3 regions of the Brevibacillus sp. SKDU10 genome follow, and region 2 is predicted to be linked to each of the others. Evidence: predicted binding sites of a transcription regulator. Region 2 holds the regulator's gene; each other region holds the start of a gene.
What was found. The regulator Rex, encoded in region 2, represses fermentation and respiration genes when NADH is low (regulators of the CRP and FNR family bind a similar motif). The targets are predictions, from matches to a motif close to TTGTGAAATATTTCACAA.
Positions count from the first base shown of each region.

Region 1 (7,840 bases), on a different contig from region 2:
ATCACCTACAGCTTGATTCCAGACTTGATAGGCATATTTACCCTCCTGAGCAAGAATCGCTTGCGAAATCACATCGCGGCGCTCTAATTCCTCTACAAAGCGTTTACCACTTTGGTTCACTAAAAGAGCTCCATCAAAACGCGTATCCGCTACCAGAGAAATAACACCTGTCTTCGGATTACAGATTGGGTATGTTTGAATACTCTCCATATTTGTGATGGCTGCCCCGATTTTTTCGCTCATCACGATACCGTCGCCAGTTGTACCAGGAGTATCTGTAGACATGTAGCTTTCATCTAAAGTTGGGTTGTATTTCTTACGCATTTCTACATTGGAACCGAATCCACCAGTCGCAACAATAACACCCTTGTTTGCGTTAAAGGTAATTTCTTGACCAGCAGCAGTTTTTGCTTTAACGCCAACGACACGACCTTCGCTATTTTTCAATAACTCTTCCGCTTTTGTTTCCGTTTTTACAGGAATTTGCAGCTGATCCGCTTTTGCTTTTAGTTTTTTGACTACTTCTGCACCAGTGTGACCTTTAGGGATGAGGGCACGAGGCACAGAGTGACCGCCGAATTGGAATAAATGATCTGGTAAAAACTCTACCTTTATTTCATCCCTCAGCCATTCTGCTGCGTTTGTTGCATTATCTGTCAACACACGCACCATAGCAGGATTCCCCACGTTATCCCCGCCTTTTAAGGTGTCTTGGTAGTGGGATTCCTTGCTATCTTTTATGCCTTTTTTTGCTTGTACCCAGTTGTTAGCAGCATTCATTTCTGCGCCGGAAATCAATGTATTACCACCGATGGATGGCATTTTTTCCAGCAGGACTACAGAGGCCCCTGCCTTTTTCGCCTCCATAGCAGCCGCGAAGCCTGCACCACCTGCGCCAATGACTACTACATCGTAATTTTGAACAGCCTCCTCTTTGACTGTTGCCAATGTATCTGCACCTTTAGCAGTTAAGGTTAGTCCGGCTTTACTGACGGCATCCTTCACAGCATTGATATAGCCTTGGCTTGTAAGAGTAGAACCACTTATTGCATCTACCTCTGTGCTATTTTTGGCAATGATTTGGTCTCGCAATTTCTTGTATACGGGCTCGGATAATACTTCATTTTCTTTTTGTTCGAGAACTTTAATATCTGAAAGCTCGTTGTTTGTTACTGTTACCTCAACCTTGATTGGGCCATGTTTACCATCAGCTTGACCGATCGCTTTCACAGAATCACCTTTTGCTGGGGTGGTGCCTTGACCGCTACATCCAGCCATGGCTACTATGATTGCCATACTTAAGAAAAGCAGAAAAATCCTTGATAAACCCTTCAAGACGATAACCTCCTTGGATATATGTATAGTAATGAGAAGGGAGAGTAGGAAAAAATCTAAAGCAGAAATGCATGATTGCAACCATACTCGTGGTCGGTTCACCATGATTGTAATAACCATTCATAAAAGCTTAAGTGAAAAAAATCACAATTTACGGATAGTGCCATCCCGTACATGTACGATGTAATTCTAAAGCGCTTTCATACCAGGTGTTTTAAGCGATTGTGTTTAATCTGTGAAGTTATGCTGACGAGATTTTAGGATGAAGAATTGTACCATAAGTCTTAAAATTCCAACTAAGCTTCCATCTGTTACAATGAGAAGAGACGATGATGCTACAGGTGATAAAGGAGACGTATTCATGAAACGGAAATATGCAGATGTGACAGGGTGGACAACAGTGATAGACAAGCATTTTATACCATTGGCCCAACGTGGAGAGTACTTTGACGGCAGCATTACTGGTCTCGTTCTCACAAAAATGGAGGAACCATACTGGGTAACGTGTAACGGACAAGACATTTGTATCGCTGATGATGGATACGTCTGGATACAATGCTTTCCTGCGGGGCGGCATTATGTCATGACTGCGATGATAGATGAGACAGGTAAGGTAGTCTACTTCTATTTTGATATTGTTCTTAGGCATGCTATAGGGGAAAATGGTGTTCCTTGGTATGATGATCTGTATCTAGATTTAGCAATGATGCCTTCTGGGAGTACTGAAGTTTTGGATGAGGATGAACTGGAGGAAGCGTTCCAAAACAACACGATTAGTGAGTGGGAGCGTGATTTGGCCGTAATGGAAATGGAACGGCTGGTCACAGAGGTAGCAAATGATACATGTATCTTACCAAAGCTGGTGCTAGCTCATGCTACAAAATGGCGAGATATCGTCCTGCAAGGAAAAGAATCCTCCCAATAAAGGAGGATTCCTTCTGTATTATTTAGCAGGTGGCTCGACCTTCATTCTAGGAACCTCTGGCTTGCCTAGCGGATTGTTGTACAGATAGTCTGGCACTTCTCCCACGACAAGAGAGTTGGTAATGGGAATGGAGGTTGTGACAATGGTTTGATCAGTTGCAAAAGGTATGATCACTTGCAAACGAACTTCTACTTGCAGATAGATTGTTACCATAACCATATTAATCCCAGCTTCGGATAGCTTAGGATCAAGCCATGTTTTTGCAGAACCAACAGGGCTAAAGGTGATCGGTAATTTAGGCCCCGTATCGGACAAGAAGGAGCTGCCTGAGGCTAATCCAAGAGGTACGCGAGCTTCAACTTTTTCACTTTCAAACTCTTTTAGTTTGTTTTTAATGCGTTGATTGGCTTCCCCCATGATTTTTGAATATCCTTGAAAATTAAAATTGATAGCGCGTATTTTATTATCGCTATCCTTTTCAATGTCTAGAACTTCGGCCGTATTCATATCAATTTGAGCGATCTTTTTGGTCACCGCGTCTGCGATGGCCTCTTTGGCAATTTGCTCAGATTTCTGTTTGGCGATCACTAATAAAGTAGGTTTAATTTTTTGCTCTAGGAAGACGATACTCTGGATGATGATTGCAAGAAAGACAATGAAGGTAATAAAAAAAATTTTCTTTTTTGACGTCCGAATGCGCCGGCGTCTCATGCGAATAGCCATCTAGATCACCCCATCTGTAGACTATATGTTACAAATAGGGAGAAACATGACAGCTTGCCTTGGGTTCATGCAAAGAACTTCATTTATGAAGTGGGAATATTTCGTTTATAATGAACAGTAAGTCAGAAAAAAGGAGAGAAGCGCATGCCCTATAAGGTTATCTTTTTTGATATGGATGGCACGTTGTTAAATGAGCAAAAGCAGATTCCAGAGGATACTCGAAAATCACTCTGTCAGCTTCAGGATAACGGGATTCATACGGTTATTGCTACTGGGCGCTCACCGTTTCATGTTCGTGAGTTCGCAGAAGATTTAGGAATTGAGACACTGGTGTGCTTTAATGGTGCTTATGTAGAGCACAAAGGGGAAGTGGTCTATTCTACTCCTATTGATGTTAATAGTATTGAGAAACTATACCAGCTTGTGATGGCACGTAATCATGCACTTGTGTATTTGAGTGACGACTCCTTTTATGCGACACATGAGGGAAATGAGATGGTGAATCGTGCCGTTTCTTCTATTCTATTTGACCCACCCGGCATGAATGCAGAGGTATTCCGTAACAAGCCGATTTACCAATGCTGGCTTCATTGTGCTGAAGGGGAAGAAGGGGTCTACGAGCAAGACGATGCGCTTCAAAACGTGCGTTTTTTCCGTTGGCATGATGTGTCCTTGGATGTGATGCCAAAGGATGGCTCTAAAGCAAAAGGCATTGAAGCCTTGCTACAGTACCTTACAGTAGATCGATCAGAAGCGATAGCCTTTGGTGATGGCAAGAATGACATTGAGATGATTCAATTTGTAGGAATGGGAGTAGCGATGGGGAATGCGCATCCTGACGTATTTCCACACGCAAACTACATGACGAAGCACGTAGATGAGGGCGGTATTAGCCATGCTTTAAAGGAATTGAACATCTTGTTATAGAGGAAAGCCGACCGTCTTCATCTGGGACGATCGGCTTTATTTCATTAGCTAGATAAATTGTCATTTTACCTGTGATTTACCACACATCTGCTGGTCTTTTTCTATACTATACTCGGTCTGTACACAGATAAAAAAAGCAGTAAAATCCTTGGTATATCAGTGCTTTACATGAAGTAAAAATAGATTATGCAACGAATGTAGAATCACGTAGAGTTATTTTTGTGCATTATTTCACAAACAAATATAGAAGATTTTGGGAGGATTGTCTATGAAGAAGCAACGTCTCGTATTAATTGGAAATGGTATGGCTGGCGTCAATGTTATTGAACAAATCTTAAAGCACAACAAAGAGATGCATCATATCACAATCATAGGAAACGAACCGCATCCTAACTACAATCGCATTATGCTTTCGTATGTGCTGGAAGGCAGTAAAACGATTGATGACATCGTGTTAAATGACTATAGCTGGTATAAAGATAATCAGATTGATCTACAAACAGGTACAGCGGTGACCCGTATTGATACCGAAGCGAAAAAGGTGTATACGGATAACGGATCGGTATTTTCTTACGATCAAGCCATTATCGCTACTGGCTCTCAACCATTTGTTTTACCTATACCTGGTGCGGATAAACAAGGAGTAATTGGCTTTAGAGACATTCAGGATTGCAATCAGATGATGGAAGCTGCTAAGACCTGTAAAAAAGCTGCCGTAATTGGTGGCGGTCTGTTGGGCTTGGAAGCAGCTAAGGGCTTGGTTCATTTGGGGATGGAAGCAACGGTCGTGCATTTAGGCGATGTTTTGATGGAACGGCAACTGGATGATATAGCAGCAAACATGCTAAAAGAAGAACTAGAGCGTCAGGGAATCCGATTTGCAATGGAAAAACAAACTGTAGAGCTACTTGGGGACGAGCGTGTCACGGGACTGCGTTTTGCAGATGGAAGTGTATTGGACGCCGATTTTGTTGTAATGGCAGTGGGAATCGTACCGAATACCAGCGTGGCCAAAGCAAGTAATATTGAGGTAGCACGAGGGATTGTTGTAAATGACCTGCTACAAACATCTGCACCAGATGTGTATGCGGTTGGGGAATGTACCCAGCATCGCGGACTTTGCTACGGTTTGGTAGCTCCTTTATTTGAACAGGGTGCTATATTAGCCAAGCATTTATGTGAAATAGAGACGAAGGGCTATGAAGGCTCCGTTGTATCTACTAAATTAAAAATTTCTGGAGTTGATGTATTTTCAGCAGGTGAATTTCAGGATCAAGCGGATATGACCATCGTACGTATGCAGGATGATTGGAAGAAAATCTATAAGAAAATTCTGATTCGAGACAACAAAATTGTCGGGGGGATCCTATTCGGCGATGTTAGTGAGTCTGCTCGCTTACAAAAGCTGGTCAACACCCAGACAGAAATGACGGACGAGGTGTACGCTTCCATAATGGGCGGAGGCGCTTGTTGTGGTGGAGGAAATCAAGCAGCTTTAGTAGCCGAGATGTCTGATGAAGAGATCATCTGCGGCTGTAACGGTGTCACAAAAGGCAGTATCGTGACAGCGATAAAGGAACAAGGCTGCTCAACTGTAGATGAAATAAAAGCCTGCACAGGTGCAGCACGGTCCTGCGGGGGATGTAAGCCAATGGTGGAACAAGTGTTGCAATATGTGCTGGGAGATCAATTTGATATCAATGCGAATAAACAGGGAATCTGTGGATGTACTACGTTAAGCCGTGATGAAATCGTAGCTCAGATACAAGAGATGGGTCTTACTACGATTAAAGAAGTAATGCATGTATTAGCATGGAAAAATCCAGAAGGCTGCTCCAAATGCCGTCCTGCATTGAACTATTACTTAGGGATGATTCATCCGACAACGTATCAGGACGAAAAAGCTTCTCGCTTTGTGAATGAACGTTTAAACGCTAACATTAATAAAGACGGTACTTATACGGTAGTACCACGTATGTACGGCGGGGTAACGACAGCGGAGGATTTGAAAAAGATTGCTGATGTTGCTGTGAAATATGATGTGAAAATGGTCAAAATGACAGGTGGACAGCGAATCGACCTGGTGGGTGTACAGAAGGAGGATTTACCAAAAGTCTGGGCAGAGCTTGATATGCCGTCTGGTTATGCTTATGCCAAAGCCTTGCGCACAGTGAAAACCTGCGTTGGTTCTCGTTTCTGTCGATTTGGGACTGTTGATTCGATTGGGATGGGTATTGCTTTGGAGAAAAAATTCGAGCGTCTCGATATGCCGGCTAAATTTAAAATGGCGGTAAACGGTTGTCCGCGTAACTGTGCCGAGTCCTGCACAAAGGATATCGGGATTGTCGGTAACGATGGCGGATGGGAAATCTATGTTGGCGGTAATGGCGGTATTAAAGCACGTGTTGCTGATTTATTGTGCAAAGTAAAAAACGATGAGGAATTAATTGAGATTTGCGGAGCAGTCATCCAATACTATCGTGAAACAGGCAAGTATTTAGAACGTACTTCTGAATGGGTCGAGCGAATGGGATTAGAAATGATCCATAAAAATGTGGTCGAGGATGTAGAGAATCGTCAGCAGCTATTTGCTCGTATCGAATTAGCGCTTGCCCAAGTCCAAGACCCGTGGCAAAAAGTACTACAGGATCAAGAAACCAGAACAAAGTTGTTTGAACCAATTAAGGTGGAAAGCCTGTCATAGTACAGAAATGATAATGGACCAATGTCATGAAAAAAGGGGGAAAACAGCATGGGAGATTTCACTAAAACAATAACGATTGGACGAGTGGAAGAGTTCCCTGTTCAACTGGGGAGAGTGGTACAGATCGGAGAGGAGCAAGTCTGCGTCTTTCGATTGTCGGATGGGAGTATGTATGCGCTTGAGGATAAAAGTCCGTATCGAGGAGGACCTTTATCAGAAGGGATCGTTTCTGGCAAATATGTCTACGATCCTCTCTATGATTGGAAGATTTGCTTAGAGAGCGGTCAGGTTCAGGCGCCTGACACAGGCCAGGTCAAAACCTATCCATTACAGGTAATAGATGATATTGTTTCGATTCATATGGAGTGCAGGTAAAATGAGTGATACAGGTATATAACCTGTATCATTTTTCTTTTTTTAGGATCCAAAATGTGTTATATATCAACGGTTTTTAGTGTTAAAACAGTTTTATAAATGAAATGAAACAAATTTGTGAACCATATCACAAAATGGGTGTATATGTGATCTTTTTCACACACCGAGGCGCAATCTCTCTTGTATGATGAAACTGTAAAGAGCAGTTGTTCAGAATCGAAACAAGCTCTTTTACGAAATAAATCCTTCAATAGCTTTTTAATCATATAGATGGCCTTCGTTACAGGCAGAGACACCTCATGTAAAGAGTTGTGCTGCCGAGTACAGAACAACGAGCCAATACTTGAGGAGGTATGTAAGATGGCGATTCAAGAGAAAGACCTGCAAACATTTGAACACGCATGGAGAGGCTTTAAGCCAGGGAAATGGATGAAAACGATTGATACTCGTGACTTCATTGAAGAAAACATCACTCCTTACCATGGCGATGATAAATTTTTGGCTGGTGCTACTGCTAATACAAAAGCACTATGGGACATCATCTCTGACTTAACAAAAAAAGAACGTGAAAATGGTGGGGTTCTTGATGTAGATGTTAACACTCCTTCTACTATTACATCCCATAAACCAGGTTATTTGGATAAGGATAAAGAAAAGGTTGTAGGCTTACAAACAGACGAACCATTCAAGCGCTCGCTTCAGCCTTTCGGTGGAATCCGCATGATGATTGATGCTTGCAAAGCGTACGGCTTTGAAGTGCCGGAATCAATCATTCAGTTGTTTACCGATATTCGCAAAACACATAACCAAGGTGTATTCGATGCCTATACAGAAGAAATGAAAAAGGCTCG
Region 1 is NZ_LSSO01000002.1:27,862-35,701, forward strand. Features, by position in the region: gene AYJ08_RS00195 (flavocytochrome c) at 1-1,335, opposite strand, end outside; gene AYJ08_RS00200 (ribonuclease FAU-1 family protein) at 1,697-2,260, shown strand; gene yunB (sporulation protein YunB) at 2,279-2,983, opposite strand; gene AYJ08_RS00210 (Cof-type HAD-IIB family hydrolase) at 3,128-3,910, shown strand; gene nirB (nitrite reductase large subunit NirB) at 4,179-6,614, shown strand; gene nirD (nitrite reductase small subunit NirD) at 6,663-6,989, shown strand; gene pflB (formate C-acetyltransferase) at 7,350-7,840, shown strand, end outside.
Region 1: the regulator Rex is predicted to act here: its motif matches at 4,130-4,147, upstream of nirB (nitrite reductase large subunit NirB).

Region 2 (7,840 bases):
GAGCATCCAGATTACTTATTTTCATACGGTTGGATGCAGCTCGCAACAGGTGAGATTACTTCAGCTCGGATCGCCTTTTCAAAAATATTAAACGCCACAGAAAATCATCATCTTGGCTTACTGGGATTAATTTATGCCCATGAGGGAGAAGGAGCTTATGATGAAGCCAAGGATATAGCCACTACTCTCATTCAAAAACAGGATCAGTACTCACAGATGCTAGGGCATTATCAACTGGGAAAATTATCTCTTCAACAGGGAAACCAAATCGAGGCAAGTCAATATTTGGAGAAAGCACGCTCTTACAGCGATGTTGTCCCAGAGGTTAATCAATGGTGGGAGAGATGTAAGAACACAAAGGACCATGTGCAGGTTACTAGTCAAACAGCAGGAATTTCGACATCAACTGCCGAATGGTAAAAAGAAAACAGTAGCAGCATGAGTTGTGAGTGTCAATAGAGGTGACGATAATGAAGCAGTTCATCGTCGTAGATTTTGAAACTACGGGTAATCAGCCGCGGCAGGGAGATTCCATCATACAAATCGGAGCTGTCGTGGTCGAGAATGGACAAATAATAGAAAGTTACTCCACATTTGTAAAACCAGAGAAACCAATCCCGCCATTTATTACTCAATTGACGGGAATAACCGATGAGATGGTCAGTGACGCTCCTTCTATTGAAGATGTGCTTCCTGATTTATTGCGCCTTATAGATGGGCGTACGTTTGTGGCACATAATGCAGCGTTTGACTTGAATTTTTTACAAGAAGCCCTGCTAAGTCAGGGCTATTATCCATTTGATGGGCCTATTTTGGATACAGTAGAATTAGCACGGGTATTATTGCCCATGCAAAGTGGCTATCGGCTAGTAGAGCTAGCGTCTGATTTTGATATTCAGCATGAAAATCCACATCAGGCAGACAGTGACGCTATTGCTACTGCACACTTATTGTTACGATTGTTAGATATCCTGTATAAGCTTCCTCTTATCACGATTCAAGGATTACAGATGATGATCTCTTCTTTCCGTTTTGATGTAGCGACCTTACTACGAGAAATTGAGATGGAGAAGCTCATGCACAGTTTTCCTGTTGACGAAGCAGGCTCCTTTATAACTGCATCTTCTGCACCTGAGGAAACAAGCAATTATGATATCTATCGAAATCTTGGATTAAAACGACGAAAGAAATGGATGGAGAAGCAATCCGAACAGCCGCCGATCCATTTTTCTTTTGAACCATTTTTCGAACGTATGGTTGCATTAGATGGTGACGGGCTAGCACTTCATCATGAACACTATGAAAAGCGTGAGTCACAGGAAGCGATGATGCATGCTGTATACCAAGCTTTTACTGATCAGAAGCATTTGTTAGTAGAAGCGGGTACAGGAACAGGAAAATCGTTGGGCTATTTGTTACCAGGTATTCTATGGGCACGTATGCACAAACAGCAAGTAATCGTGAGTACGCATACCATTCATTTACAGGACCAGCTTTTTGGCAAAGATATTCCTCTATTACAAAAAGCATTGCCATTTTCCTTTCGAGCTGCCCAGTTGAAGGGCCGAGGAAATTACCTGTGCTTGCGAAAATTTGAACAAAGCATAGAAAGTCAGGAGGGGGCCACACAGGATATACAGCTAGCCAAAGCACAGATTTTAACATGGCTTACCGAAACGACTACAGGTGATGTAGAGGAGCTTAGTTTAAGTCCGAGTGGGCAGTCATTTTGGCAATCAGTCAAAAGTGACACCGCCTCCTGTCTAAATCGAGAGTGTCCGTGGTTTAGCCGCTGTTTTTACTTCCAAGCGAAGCAGCAAGCAAAAGAGGCTGATGTGATTATTGTTAACCATGCCTTATTAATTGGTGATATTGAAAAGGAGAATGGTGTATTGCCACCATTTGAGGTTGCCATTATTGATGAAGCGCATCAGCTTGATGAAGTAGCAAGTCAACATTTTGGGACACAGCTCTCCAGCGTAGAATTGTTTCAATTGGTAGAGCAGCTTGGAACAGAAGGAGAAAAACAAATGCTACTCCTGCTAGCCAATGAGTTAAAAGTGTGGCAGCCCGCTGAAAAGGCAAGAATAGAACAGCACCTACAACAAATTAGGATTGAGCAGCAAATGCTAAAAGAGGCTGTTACCAACTGGCTACAACTCTTTTATCATTGGGGTTCTGAACGGGGTATGGATACAGGGGAATCTCAAAGAGCTACACTTCGATATAAAACAGAAGACTTTAAGAAAAAATATAAGAAGCTTGGAAAATCCAGCAATCTCATTTTACAAAAGATAGGGAATGTAGCCAAGGAAATTGAACAACTGTTACGTATACTGCCATCCTCTAAAGGAGAAGCTCCGTACTCCTTACAGCGTTTGCAAACGGATGCAGCTGGTTTAGTAGAAGAAATCAGTCAAGTGGCTGTAAAGCTTCATTTTTTGTTAGTAGAAGAGCAGGATGAGTATGTAAGCTGGATGGAAATAGAAACAAGAACGTCCCGCAAACAACTCTTTTTCTTTAAAACGCCACTGGATATAGCTGATACCTTGCGTACTACTTTACTGGAGCCAAAACGCAGTATTATTATGACCTCAGCGACACTAACAGTGAAGAATCGGTTTACTTACTTTATGGAGCGAATGGGTTTTGCTAATCTGCCTGAAGAACGAGTCGAAACACTCTCACTCCCATCGCCCTTTGACTATGCGAAGCAAGGACTCATCCTGATTCCCTCTGATTTCCCTTCTGTAAACAAGGAAGGTGAACAGCGGTTTGTTGAAGCCGTTATTGCTGGCTGCGTTGATGCTGTTCGAGCAAGTGAGGGGCGGACAATGATTTTATTTACCTCATATAGCATGCTTAGAACCGTTTATGAAGGAATGAAGAACTTACTAGAAGGTGAAGAGTTTGAACTATTAGGCCATGGAGTAGATTCAAGTAATAGAAGCAAGTTGGTACGTCGCTTTCAAACCGGGACAAAAACAGTGCTTCTGGGAACGAATAGCTTCTGGGAGGGTGTAGATATACCTGGAAATGTACTAAGCTGTCTGATCATTGTTCGTCTCCCGTTTCAACCGCCCAACCACCCACTATTGGAAGGACGTTCGGAGCGGTTGAAGGCCGAGAAAAAGAATCCTTTTATGACGCTTTCCTTGCCCCATGCAGTTATTCGTTTTAAGCAGGGAGTGGGCCGATTAATACGTCAACAGACAGACAGCGGTGTTGTAATTGTATTTGATACACGCATAATTGAATCTAAATATGGTCGTATGTTTTTGCAATCTTTGCCGCCTTATCAGGTAGAGACTGGTCCATGGACTACATTACGTGAGCGAATAGCTCCTTTTTTACGATAAAATCATTTCCTAGGAAAAATAAATCTAAAATGATTGTATGAATTTTACCCAAGCCATAAGGTAGGAGGGAAGCAGATCCATGACTACAAAGCGACATAACCTATTTCTAGTTATTTGTATAGGCATGATGATCTTTGCATTATCCCAAACCGTTGAAGCAAGCCGGTCCATTGCGATAGCACATCAGCTACAGCATATTGAGGACCCCGATGCTGTTGAACAGGAGGAAGATTTTGTTGGGCTTACCACTACTTTTTTCTCTTTACCAGAAGGAGAAAGTACGCTCATTCGCTTCCCTTCTGGTAAAACGATGCTAATTGATACAGGGAGCGAAAAAGATACGGAAAAATTGGTTTCCTTGCTACTTGAGCGCCATGTTACAAAAGTAGATTACCTGTTATTGACAAACGATTTACCTACTCATATCGGTGGCTATGATAAGCTTGCGGAGAAAATTCAATTTGATAAGATTTACATGCCGAAATTGACAGCCTTCGCAATTCACAGTAATATCCATATATCTAGGGAAAAGCAAGTTGTGTATGTAAAGGAAAAGGATCAATTACTGGATGGGAAAGATGTGGTGATCACATTTTTACATCCTAGCGAGAACCTGTTTTTATCACCGCAGGATAATTCGCTTGTGTTTTGTCTGACCCAAGGAGAGCTCCAATTTTTGTTCACCAGTGCCATCAATGAAAAAGCAGAGGAGCGTTTGCTTGCGAAATACCCTTCTTTACTGCCGGCTGAAATCTTAAAGGTTGGGGCACAAGGTAGCAATCAGGCTTCTATTCAATCCTTCTTAACTAAGGTTGATCCCCAGATTGCTGTTGTGCAGACCGGTATTGTGCGTGAGCAATGGAAAGACTCCATGCGTGAGGTGGTGGAGCGTTTGGAGGAATCATGGGCAGATACGTATGTGACTAGCCGGGATGGGTCAATTACCATTCTCTCTAACGGACAAGATTACAAGGTTTTAAAGGCAGTCAAGACCTCTACACGTGATAGACAACGAAGTTAGGAGTGCAATTTATGGGGAAAGTACCAAAAATTTCTGAAGCGGTCGTTCGCCGTCTGCCGATCTATTTGCGATATTTAACAAATCTACAGGAACTACAGGTAAAAACGGTGTCTTCCCAACAGATGGGCAAAACAATGGATATTAATCCAGCCCAAATTCGAAAGGACCTGTCTGCATTTGGTGACTTTGGTAAAAAAGGCATTGGCTATGACGTAGATTACTTGATTGAAAAGATTCGTCATATCTTGAAATTGGACCAAGTGATCCATGTAGCGTTGGTGGGGGCCGGTAATCTAGGTCAAGCGATTTCCAATTACAATGTGTATTTAAAAGATAACATGAAAATTGTTTCCATTTTTGATGCCGACCCGCAAAAAATAGGTAAGGATTTAGGTGGATTGGTCATTGAATCGATTGATAAAATGGAAGATATCATCAAGGAAAAGCAAATTCGGATGGCGATAATTACAACGCCAGCCTCCGCCGCACAGGAAGTGGCAAATAAACTGATCGAAGCTGGAATAGAAGCGATCCTCAATTTTGCCCCAACAACCATTCGCACCGAAAAAGAAGTAAAAATTGATCATAACGATTTGACTTCCAGCTTGCAAAGCTTAGCGTATTATTTAAACTAAGTAATAACTAACAGATAAAGGGAGAGTGTCTACGTTGATGAAAATCATTACCAACGCAACCGTAATCACTGTTAACGAACAAAATGAGGTTATTCATAATGGAGCGGTTGGCTTTGATGGGGGAAAAATTACATATGTAGGTAAAACGCCTGAGGATTTATCAGCATATGACGAAATCATTGATGGAACTAATAAATATCTTATGCCAGGATTAATTAATACACATGGTCACGTAGGCATGTCTCTACTGCGCGGCTTTGCGGATGACCTACCTTTAAAACAATGGCTGGAAGAAAAAATGTGGCCAATGGAAGGTCAATTTACAGCGGAGCATGTGAAATGGGGTACAGCTATTTCCATTATCGAGATGATTCGTACCGGTACAACTACCTTTGTAGATATGTATGATCATATGGATACAGTAGCACAGGAAGTGGAAGCATCCGGGATGCGCGGTGTACTATGCCGTGGGGTAATTGGTTTCTGCTCCGAAGAAGAACGCCAGCAGAAATTGCAAGAAGCGGCATCTTTCGCATCACGTTGGAACGGTGCAGCCAACGGTCGTATCCATACAATGATGTCGCCGCATGCACCTTATACGTGCTCTCCTGAGTACATCCAGCAAATCCTTGAGAAGGCAATCGAGTTAAACATACCATTACATATCCATATGTCTGAATCAAAAGCAGAAGTGGAACAAAACGTTCAGGATTACGGTGTACGCCCTGTTGCTCACTTAGAAAATCTAGGTGTATTTAATCACCCTACACTAGTTGCCCATGCTGTGCATTTAACGGATGAAGAAATTGATACATTAGCTAAATATGATGTTAAAGTAGCTCATAATCCAATTAGTAACTTAAAATTGGCAAGTGGTGTAGCAAGAGTACCTGAGATGCTTGCGAAAGGTGTTTGTGTAAGTTTGGCAACTGACAGCTCAGCAAGTAACAACAACTTGAATCTATTTGAAGAGCTAAAATTAGCAGCTATCCTGCATAAGGGTGTTTCCTATGACCCAGAAGTGGTTCCGGCAGAAGAAGCGCTTCGCATGGCTACACGTTATGCGGCAGATGCTGTGTTCCAAAAAGACAGCTTAGGGTCCTTAGAAGTAGGGAAAAAAGCAGATATGATTATGCTAAATGCTGCCCAAGCACATTTCCAACCGGCAAATGATCCGATTTCCCATGTCGTTTATGCAGCAAATGGCTATGATGTAACAGATACAATTGTTGATGGGCATTTCTTAATGAAAGATAAAGAGTTAATCACAATGGATGAACAAAAAGCAATCGCTGAAGTGAACCGTGTGTTTGCATTATTAAAGCAATAAGCTCATAAAAGTCGCCTATCCATATGACAAAGGCTCCTGCCAAGTGGTTGATACGGCAGGAGACAGTGTAGTGTAGGTGTGTAGGCAGAGAAAAAATTTAATCCGTCCGTTGCATCTCTGTTTGCCATAAATCTGTAAGTGAGGAGTGACGAACAGAGAGCGTAGCGGTAGGTGGCAAGGTACGCAGCGGTGAGGACAGACCTACCCAGGATTCGTACAAATCGTGTTGTTCCCAACCCTGTTTAGGTAGGACAAGGCTCCTGTCGGTTTGATTCACACGCTCACCTCCTTGTGGTGTACTGATAGTATGGCTACTTCTCATGACTCTATAATTAGTAAGTTTTCCACGTGGTTCTAAAACCTTCTTGTATCTCATAATTGTTAGGAGATACGTAAGGGAGGGGTTACCCATGTACGTGAAGCAACGGTATCTTTGGCTGTTGGTGCCAATAGTAGCTTGCTTATTTGGTTTGGGTGTATTGCTGGGGCAAGCAACAGACAAGCTATCTGTAGCACAAGACAGGACGAATGAGCTGAATGATAAAAGTAGCTGGAATGCGGATCAAAATCAAAATAACACCAATCTAAAACAATTGATTGACCAGCTTTTTGCAGAGAAAGCAACTCCATTTGGAGTCAAGATACAGAATCAACCTTTTACAGGGAGCTATCGAGGCAATCACTTTCAACTAACTGGGGCATTACAGGGAAAAAAAGTGAAAATTGAACGTAACAATCGAGGTGCTTCGCTCGTCATAGATAATGAACAACGGGATTTGAACGTACTGCCCTATGCCTTGTTTACACCATCTGAGCATGCCTCACTCTTGAAAGATCAAATTTCACAGCTACAGCCTGTCGCACTCGTTTCAAGAGATGAAGCAGGTTTGCGAGGGTATAGCGTTAGCCTACAGCCAGAAAAAGTCAAAGACCTTTTACGAGAATGGTTGGGACCATCTTTTCCTGTAGAAAATGAACTTGTACAATTGCAGCAATCAACTACAATTGACTATCACTTGTGGTATGATGATGAAAGAAAACAATTGAAGCGTATGGTCGTCTTGCTTCAGTTGAAGAACCAGAAGGGCGATAGATCAGATCAACTAATTTTTAATTTTTAGGGAAGTAGGAGAATCATTGTGTGGAAACGCATCTTGATCATTTCAGCATGTGCGCTTGTTGTGCTAGGCGTATCCCTGTATCAGCTACTTTCCAGCTTATTGTCTGAGCGTTACACCTTAGAAGCAGAGGCCAGAGCATTAGTAGCAGAAAAAACAAACATTGCTGAGATCGATACGATAGAAGAATATCGAGGACGGGAAGCCTATATAGTAGTTACAGGAAAAAACAAGGTAGGAACCCCAGTGGTGGCTTGGTTTAGCAAAGAACACGTCACATTTGACTTACTGGAAAAAGCTTTTCCACGCACGAAAGTTAAACAAGTAGCGGAAGCCTCATATCCAGGAGCTCAGATCGAACGCATTGTACCTGGCAT
Region 2 is NZ_LSSO01000172.1:34,438-42,277, reverse strand. Features, by position in the region: gene AYJ08_RS15220 (tetratricopeptide repeat protein) at 1-420, shown strand, start outside; gene dinG (ATP-dependent DNA helicase DinG) at 471-3,359, shown strand; gene AYJ08_RS15210 (ComEC/Rec2 family competence protein) at 3,439-4,380, shown strand; gene AYJ08_RS15205 (redox-sensing transcriptional repressor Rex) at 4,392-5,015, shown strand; gene AYJ08_RS15200 (amidohydrolase) at 5,053-6,345, shown strand; gene AYJ08_RS15195 (hypothetical protein) at 6,443-6,622, opposite strand; gene AYJ08_RS15190 (hypothetical protein) at 6,756-7,466, shown strand; gene AYJ08_RS15185 (cell wall elongation regulator TseB-like domain-containing protein) at 7,485-7,840, shown strand, end outside.

Region 3 (7,840 bases), on a different contig from region 2:
CTGCATAAGTAGGAATCGATTATTTATATGTCAAGCTTCAGAAAATTAGCCTGTACCTGTTGTATTTGCTATACAGCAATTGATGAGTCCATAAAAGTATAAAAAGGTCGCACTTCCCCTTACTGAGAAAAGCTAGTTAAGGTAGAACGATCTTTTTTTATTACACTTGTACAACAAGAATAATCAAGTACTACAATCAGAAGCGACTATAATATATATTCGTTTTTTAAAACTAAAAGTGTGCTAGAAGGTATGTTTCTTTAAGTTTTTGAAAGTTTACACTTGATTTTGCAAGATTGCTATTCAATCTTTCTATCTTTTGAATGAAATCGCCTGTTTTTGTTTTAATTTCAGAAAGAAATTGTGCTTTATTTATAATCTCATTTTCCCATCCAGCATCATAGATGCCACAAAGAGGAACAGCAGACACGACTACATTAGGAATCCTATCTGTTGCCAGTACGAAATCAATCAATACATTTTCATTACTATTTTTGAACACGATCCAGTTATCAGGTTCCTCTATGGTTTTAATAGCAGCATAACCCTCCTTTTTTAATAATAAAACAGCATCATTTAACAGTCGAAACCAAAGGATAATCCATTCTCGGAATAAGTTGAATTCATGGACCGTAGCATCTTCACAATAATATCCATATTCCTGCTCATTAAAAGAAAAGAGTATCAACCCTAAGAAATCATCACCGTAGTCTTCTAAAAACTCTTCATACGTAAGGGAGGCAAGTTCTGATTCAGACAAAGCAAGCTGATAATTAATAATAAACATATTAACTCCTTCCTAATAATCAAAATCTTTTAATGTGTATCTATGTGGACCATAAGCAGTACTAGGAAAACCTTCGCCGATATAAATAGTGATTTTTTCACCTAAATATTCGACGACATGTTTACCATCGCACGTTTTCCCCTTTTTAACAGCATCATCAAAAGCAAACTGAACGGCATCTGCCATCTGTTTGTTTAACCATTCTTTGTTGAAATAACTTCTTGGTTTGTTGCTTGGCCCCCATAAGTTAACAAGAAACTGTTCAATATATTTGATATCTTCCCAAGCAGACATATCAAAGACTGGGATGCCAGATTGATCAATAGCTTTCTGACCATCTAAGAAAGTGGGAGACCCATTAAATACAGAAGGTAGTAATAGTAATGTAATGGAGAGTAATTCACCTGATTCTGAATTAATCCCAATCTCTATAAAAGATTCTTTTAAATCTCCAGTTCTCCAGTATTGAATAGGAAATGCAAAGGGAGTTTTCCAGTAAGCATTGAACGGGATATGATCATCTAATTCTAGCGTTTCTTGTTCTAGTTCTTGGCTTCTAATTTTTCGTAACATGTACATCCCTCTTTTATATTTACTTATAGTCCAATAGATAGGTAATCATAAAATACACATTATTCTAATATATATCAAACTTTATGTAATACGATAGGCAAGAACAAGAGATTAATTTATTCTTTAATCTTGTATTTTAGCTTTTTAGATGGAAGTGTTAGATTTATCCTGCTGTTTCTAATTGCTTTTATCAAGTATATTTACCTAGCACTATCAATTATTTTTTCGCATTGACTTCTATTTGCATGAATTCTCTGTTTAAGATGAGGAGAGGGATTACATAAAGAAAAAAGCAAACAAAAAGTTAGAAGGAGGAACTAGATCAGAAATTCTTTCAAAATGTAGCTGTAGATACGAAGCGTAATTGAAGCAATTTTCCTACGATTTGCTAAACAAACATCTGTTAACAAATTTACTGTATACTAAAGACTTCTATTAGCAAATTTGGCTTGCTCATGATACAAAGTAATTTATTAGGAATAACGCTAGAAAGACATGAATGAATCTAGCATCTGATCCTTATTGTGAAGAGTATGCAATAATCTCGATTTGCATATGGATTAAAACAAGAGCAATTTCTAATAACTTATTCTCCTTGATAGGAAATGGGCATGGTAAGGCGAGGGTATAAACCGATTTGTGATGAGGAAAATTGATATTACGTAAGGGAGCATTAACAATGGGTAAAATGGATGAACAAATTTTAGTGGTAAAACGAACGGAACTATTTGATAATGAGCGGTTGGCTTTCCAAGGAATTGAAAAGGAACCTGACAGAATCACGAGGCTAATGAGTAATATTTCATCTCATTATTCTGTTATGAGACGCGGAGATGCTGAGGAAGATCCGGGCTTTAAGCAACCAATTCCATATGTAGTGATTCGCAAGGGCAATGAGCTGTTCATGTACAAACGTCTATCAGGCGGGGGAGAAGCACGTCTGCATGACAAGCTGTCATTAGGTACGGGAGGTCACATGAATGACGAAAATACCAGCAGCTTCGAGGAAGTTTTAGAGATTAATTTACTTAGAGAGCTAGAGGAAGAGCTGGACATTCAAGCAGCAGATCGAGAGTTTAACACGATTGGCTTTATCAATGATGACTTAGAAGAAGTAGGTAAAGTACATATTGGACTTCTTGTAACACTTGATTTAGATGAAGATGCGACTGTGAATGTAAGAGAAATTGATCAGTTGGAAGGCAAGTGGACAACCATCGAGGAGTTGTTACAGCCGGATATATATGGAAGATTAGAAAGCTGGTCAAAATTTGTAGTAGATGTATTGAAGTAGAACGCAGCGGGGGAGCTGACTCCCCCAGTTGGTAAAATGAACAGGTAACGAGGTATGGCGGCAAGGGTTTTACATTTTTTCTAAAGAAAAACGGTTGAAAATACAAGCCTTAATAAACGTTTTGGATTCAAGCGTACTTTCATCGCTGTGCTGTCAGGCCGTAACGTCTCTAATCACTTCGCAAGCACGAAGTTCGATGAAGCCCTATAGTCATTTACCGATAAAATGAAATTCCCCTTTGATGTTGATCCTCCATATGCAAGCCTTCACCAATCTGTTGATCAGCTACCGCTACAAAGCTGTATTGTATCTTGATCCTACAGCAGTGCAAGTTGCAGGTGTATCGTCACCACAGCGAGCATTTTACGAAAAAAAAGATGATATTCTTCCGTGAATTGGTTTTTATGGATAGATGATACATTTATATAAGCGAAATCAAGTGAAGTTTCACAGATAAGACATTAGCTATAATTGACGTCAACCTGAGGCGTTGTTAAAATTATCTAGGTAATAATGTGAAAAAATTCACGATATTGATTCTCATTGCTTCAAAATAGCTAAAAGGGGTTGTACATCATGAAAAGAATTGTAACATTGAGCACGCGTAAATTGCAGGATACCGCAAAGTTTGGTGGATGTGGCGCATGCCAGACATCCTGTCAGTCTGCTTGCAAAACTTCCTGTGGAATTGCCAATCAGCAATGTGAAAACAAATTGAACAGATAGGTAATTGAAATGTACCGCCCAACTGCTTTGCGGATGGGCGGCAATTTTTATGGGTAAAAGGAGCTTGATTATCAAGTATGATTCATCAATATAAACTAAACGGATACAACATTGTGCTTGACACCTACAGTGGATCGGTGCATGTTGTCGATGACCTCGCTTATGAAATCATCGCACTTTACGAAAATACTTCTACAGAAAAAATAGTGGCAATGATGCTGGAAAAGTATGCACATGATTGTGCCATTTCTGAGCTGGATATCCGTGAAACCTTAGCAGATGTTGAGGAGCTAAAAAAAGATGGGCAACTCTTTACTGAGGATGAATTTAAGGACCTCTCTATTGATCTGAGAAATCGTCAGACCTATGTAAAGGCTCTATGCTTCAATGTTGCGCATACCTGTAATCTGTCATGCGAATATTGCTTTGCTAGTCAGGGGAAATACCACGGAGACAGAGCAATCATGAGCTATGAGGTTGGGCAAAGAGCTATCGATTACCTATTGGAAAACTCGGGTCACCACCGAAATCTCGATATCGATTTCTTTGGCGGAGAACCGCTTATGGCTTGGAAGGTTGTCAAGCAGATTGTCGCTTACGCAAGAAGTAAAGAAAAAGAGTACAAAAAGACTTTTCGGTTCACCTTTACTACGAATGGTATGTTACTTAACGATGAGGTTACCGATTTCTTAAATCAAGAAATGTATAATGTTGTATTAAGTCTTGATGGCAGAAAAGAGGTTCATGATCGACTTCGCAAAACAGTCACTGGAGAGGGAAGCTACGATTTTATTGTTCGGAAGTTCCAGGATTTTGTCAAGAAGCGTGGAGACAAAGAATACTATGTACGTGGAACCTACACCCACAACAATCTCGATTTTACCAATGACATTTTTCATATTGCAGACCTTGGATTTGACAAACTCTCGATGGAGCCTGTTATCTGTGATCCAAGAGAGCCCTATGCGCTAACCGAGAATGACCTCCCAGAGATTTATAACCAGTATGAAATTCTCGCGAAGGAAATGCTTCAACGTAAGGAAAAGGGCAATGGGTTTACCTTCTACCATTATATGCTTGATCTCTCAGAAGGCCCTTGTATTCAGAAAAGAATTGCTGGCTGTGGTTCAGGAACCGAATACCTTGCTGTCACTCCATGGGGTGATCTTTTCCCTTGCCACCAATTTGTAGGGGATGAGAATTATTGTATCGGGAACATTTGGGATGGGCTTACCAAACCAGAGTTGCAATACAAGTTTAAAGAAAGCAACTGCTATTCGAAGCCGGAATGTCAGGACTGCTGGGCAAAACTGTACTGTAGTGGTGGTTGTCCTGCTAATGCGCTTCATGTGACGGGCTCCCTCAATGGAACCTACGACTTCAGTTGTGATATCTTCCGGAAGAGAATTGAATGTTCCATGATGGTTAAGGTAGCCGAATCGATCAGCGCTATGGAGGAGCAAATCGTGGACTGGGATCACTAATGTGTATTGTTTTAAAAATAAATAGCCCATGTGTTTTCAGTAGAGAAGAGTTCCTATAGTAATATGGAACTCTTTTTTATATACATCAATATTGAGGTGGTAACTAAGGGATAAAATATGAAATGGCACAGGAAAAGGTGGGGAATTTTTCTTATGCAAATGAGGAACAGTGTTCTATATTTAGGGATAGGAAGGGTAAAAAGCTACTTGCCACGTCACAAGAGTAGTTCTTGCAAGTTGCATTGTATGAATCTGTATCGTATTATAAGATATATTCTTGATGTACGATATAAAGGAGAGCTAGATGACAAAAGAAATTGTAAAATTGAACCAACTATGGACCGACATATACTATCAATTACGCTATAACCATAATGAAAAGATTACTCACCAGAGTATTAGGATTTTGCAGGTGATTCAAAAGGAGAGTGAAGTTGGGATCAAAGACATTGCTCAAGCTATTCAGGTGTCGCATAATACAGCCTCAGAACACATCAAGCGCCTATTAGAAAAAGAGTATGTCTTTAAAACTCGCAGTCAAATTGATGAGCGAAAAGTAATTCTTAAACTTACTGACGCGGGAAATGAGGTTTTGCACCGTCATTCCAGTCTCGATGAAGAAAAGCTTGAACACCTTCTTTTTGAAAAAATGACTGCTGAAGAGAGGCAATTCGTTTTAGACGCCTTTACTTTAATAAAGGAGAGGGCAGAAGATGTACACACTAAGTAAAATTATCGTGTCGGCAATTATTATTGGAATAATCACTGAGGTCTCGCGCAGATTTCCTACTCAGGGTGGAATCATTGCAGCTTTACCTATCGTTAGTATTTTGAGCATTTTTTGGCTTTATGTGCAGGGTGAGCATATGGAAACATTAAGTAGATTTGCTTTAGGAGTGGTGTGGGGGCTTCCTGCAACAGTGGTTATGCTGGTGATTGTAGGAATATCTCTGCATCATTCTCTGCATCTTTTTGCTGCGTTAGGTTTAGGTGTGGTAGGATGGGGGATATTTTTATATGCTCAAGACTTAATTGTAAAGCAATTTGTATAATGCGGATAGGTTGAAGAATGATGGTTTGAAGTAGGGCAGGAGTAGCTCTCTTTTTTATTTTTCATAAAGTTGATTGCCTATCTGCCTAGTATAATAGGAATTTACTTGTTTTCAAAAAAACGAAAATAGATGAGAAAGTGTGGAAAGGGTATAATTAATTGGCAAAAGTAGACACTAAAAGGGATTGGATAGAGATAGCCAAAGGGACATATAGAATATCAATGATTTTGATGTGAAGGAAAATTAAGGAGACAACAACATAAATAAGAAAAGGGGAAATGGAGATCCGATGACGCAGGGAAAAGCAATGCAAGAAGCAGGATGGAACTTTGACAACAGTTATGCACGTTTGCCAAAATCATTTTTTTCAAGTCTCAACTTAAACCCTGTACGCTCACCAGAGCTGATTATTCTCAATAAAAAGTTGGCAGAAGCACTTGGGTTAAACATGGAGGCACTTCAAAGCGAAGATGGAGTAGAAGTGCTTGCTGGCAATCGAATTCCCGAAGGTGCTTTTCCCATTGCTCAAGCTTATGCGGGGCATCAATTCGGGCATTTTACGATGTTAGGAGATGGACGGGCTCTGCTGCTTGGAGAGCAGATCACTCCTCTAGGTAAACGCTTTGATATACAACTAAAGGGTTCAGGAAAAACGCAATACTCTCGTCGGGGCGATGGTCGAGCGGCACTTGGACCGATGCTACGTGAATATATCATCAGCGAAGCAATGCATGCCCTTGGTATTCCTACTACCCGCAGTCTAGCGGTGGTGACAACCGGTGAGACAGTCATTCGTGAAGCTGACTTGCCTGGTGCAATTCTAACACGAGTGGCTGACAGTCATATTCGTGTCGGCACCTTTGAATACGTTTCAAAATGGGGCACGATTGATGATCTACGAATCTTAGCGGATTATACATTGCAAAGACATTTTCCAGAAGCTGAAGCTGGTGAGAATCTCTATCTTTCATTACTCAAGGAAGTCATCAATCGTCAGGCCTCACTGATTGCTAAGTGGCAACTAGTAGGCTTTATTCACGGGGTGATGAATACCGACAACATGGCCATTAGTGGAGAAACCATTGATTATGGTCCTTGCGCTTTCATGGATGCCTATGATCCGGCAACAGTATTTAGTTCCATAGACATTCAAGGGCGTTATGCCTATGGCAATCAGCCGCGTATTGCTGCATGGAATCTCGCGCGATTCGCTGAAACACTCTTGCCTCTGCTCCATGACGATCATGAGCAGGCGGTCAAACTGGCCAAGGATGCCATTTCAGATTTTACTGAGTTATATCGCAGTAATTGGATTGCGGGAATGAGAGCAAAGCTAGGAATCTGTAATGAGGAGAAACAGGATGAATCCCTTATTGAAGATCTCCTCACTATGATGCAGAAGTATCGTGCGGACTATACCAATACCTTCCTTGCATTAACATTTGGTAGGCTAGAGGATACGGTTCTGTCTGGAACTTCAGAGTTTGCCCAGTGGCATGAAATGTGGCAGGCTCGCCGAGGCAGGCAGCAGGAATCGAAATCAACCTCGTATCAATTGATGCAAAACAGCAATCCTGCGCTAATTCCAAGGAATCATCGGGTAGAAGAAGCTTTAGAAAGCGCAGTACAACAAGGAGATTACAGCCTGATGGAGCGGCTTCTTGTTGCTCTTTCAAATCCTTACGCTCACTCTATCGAACAGACTGAATTCTGTACACTCCCTCCGCAGTCAGCTATTCCTTACCGAACCTATTGCGGGACCTGATTGTATAGAGCCGTTTGATGATGAGATGGCTACATCCATTGTTTGTACAGTCTTGGCTTACCAAGCACCTTTTTATTATATTGAAGCTTTGCTGAAGCAAGCAATCAGATAGCCAGGATTAATGAATTCATTTCATGAAAAAAAGCTCGTGCTTCCTTT
Region 3 is NZ_LSSO01000011.1:4,600-12,439, reverse strand. Features, by position in the region: gene AYJ08_RS01485 (hypothetical protein) at 233-787, opposite strand; gene AYJ08_RS24225 (hypothetical protein) at 800-1,360, opposite strand; gene AYJ08_RS01475 (hypothetical protein) at 2,040-2,654, shown strand; gene scfA (six-cysteine ranthipeptide SCIFF) at 3,231-3,380, shown strand; gene scfB (thioether cross-link-forming SCIFF peptide maturase) at 3,458-4,864, shown strand; gene AYJ08_RS01465 (MarR family winged helix-turn-helix transcriptional regulator) at 5,169-5,594, shown strand; gene AYJ08_RS01460 (DUF3147 family protein) at 5,578-5,916, shown strand; gene AYJ08_RS01455 (protein adenylyltransferase SelO) at 6,206-7,681, shown strand.
Region 3: the regulator Rex is predicted to act here: its motif matches at 3,168-3,185, upstream of scfA (six-cysteine ranthipeptide SCIFF).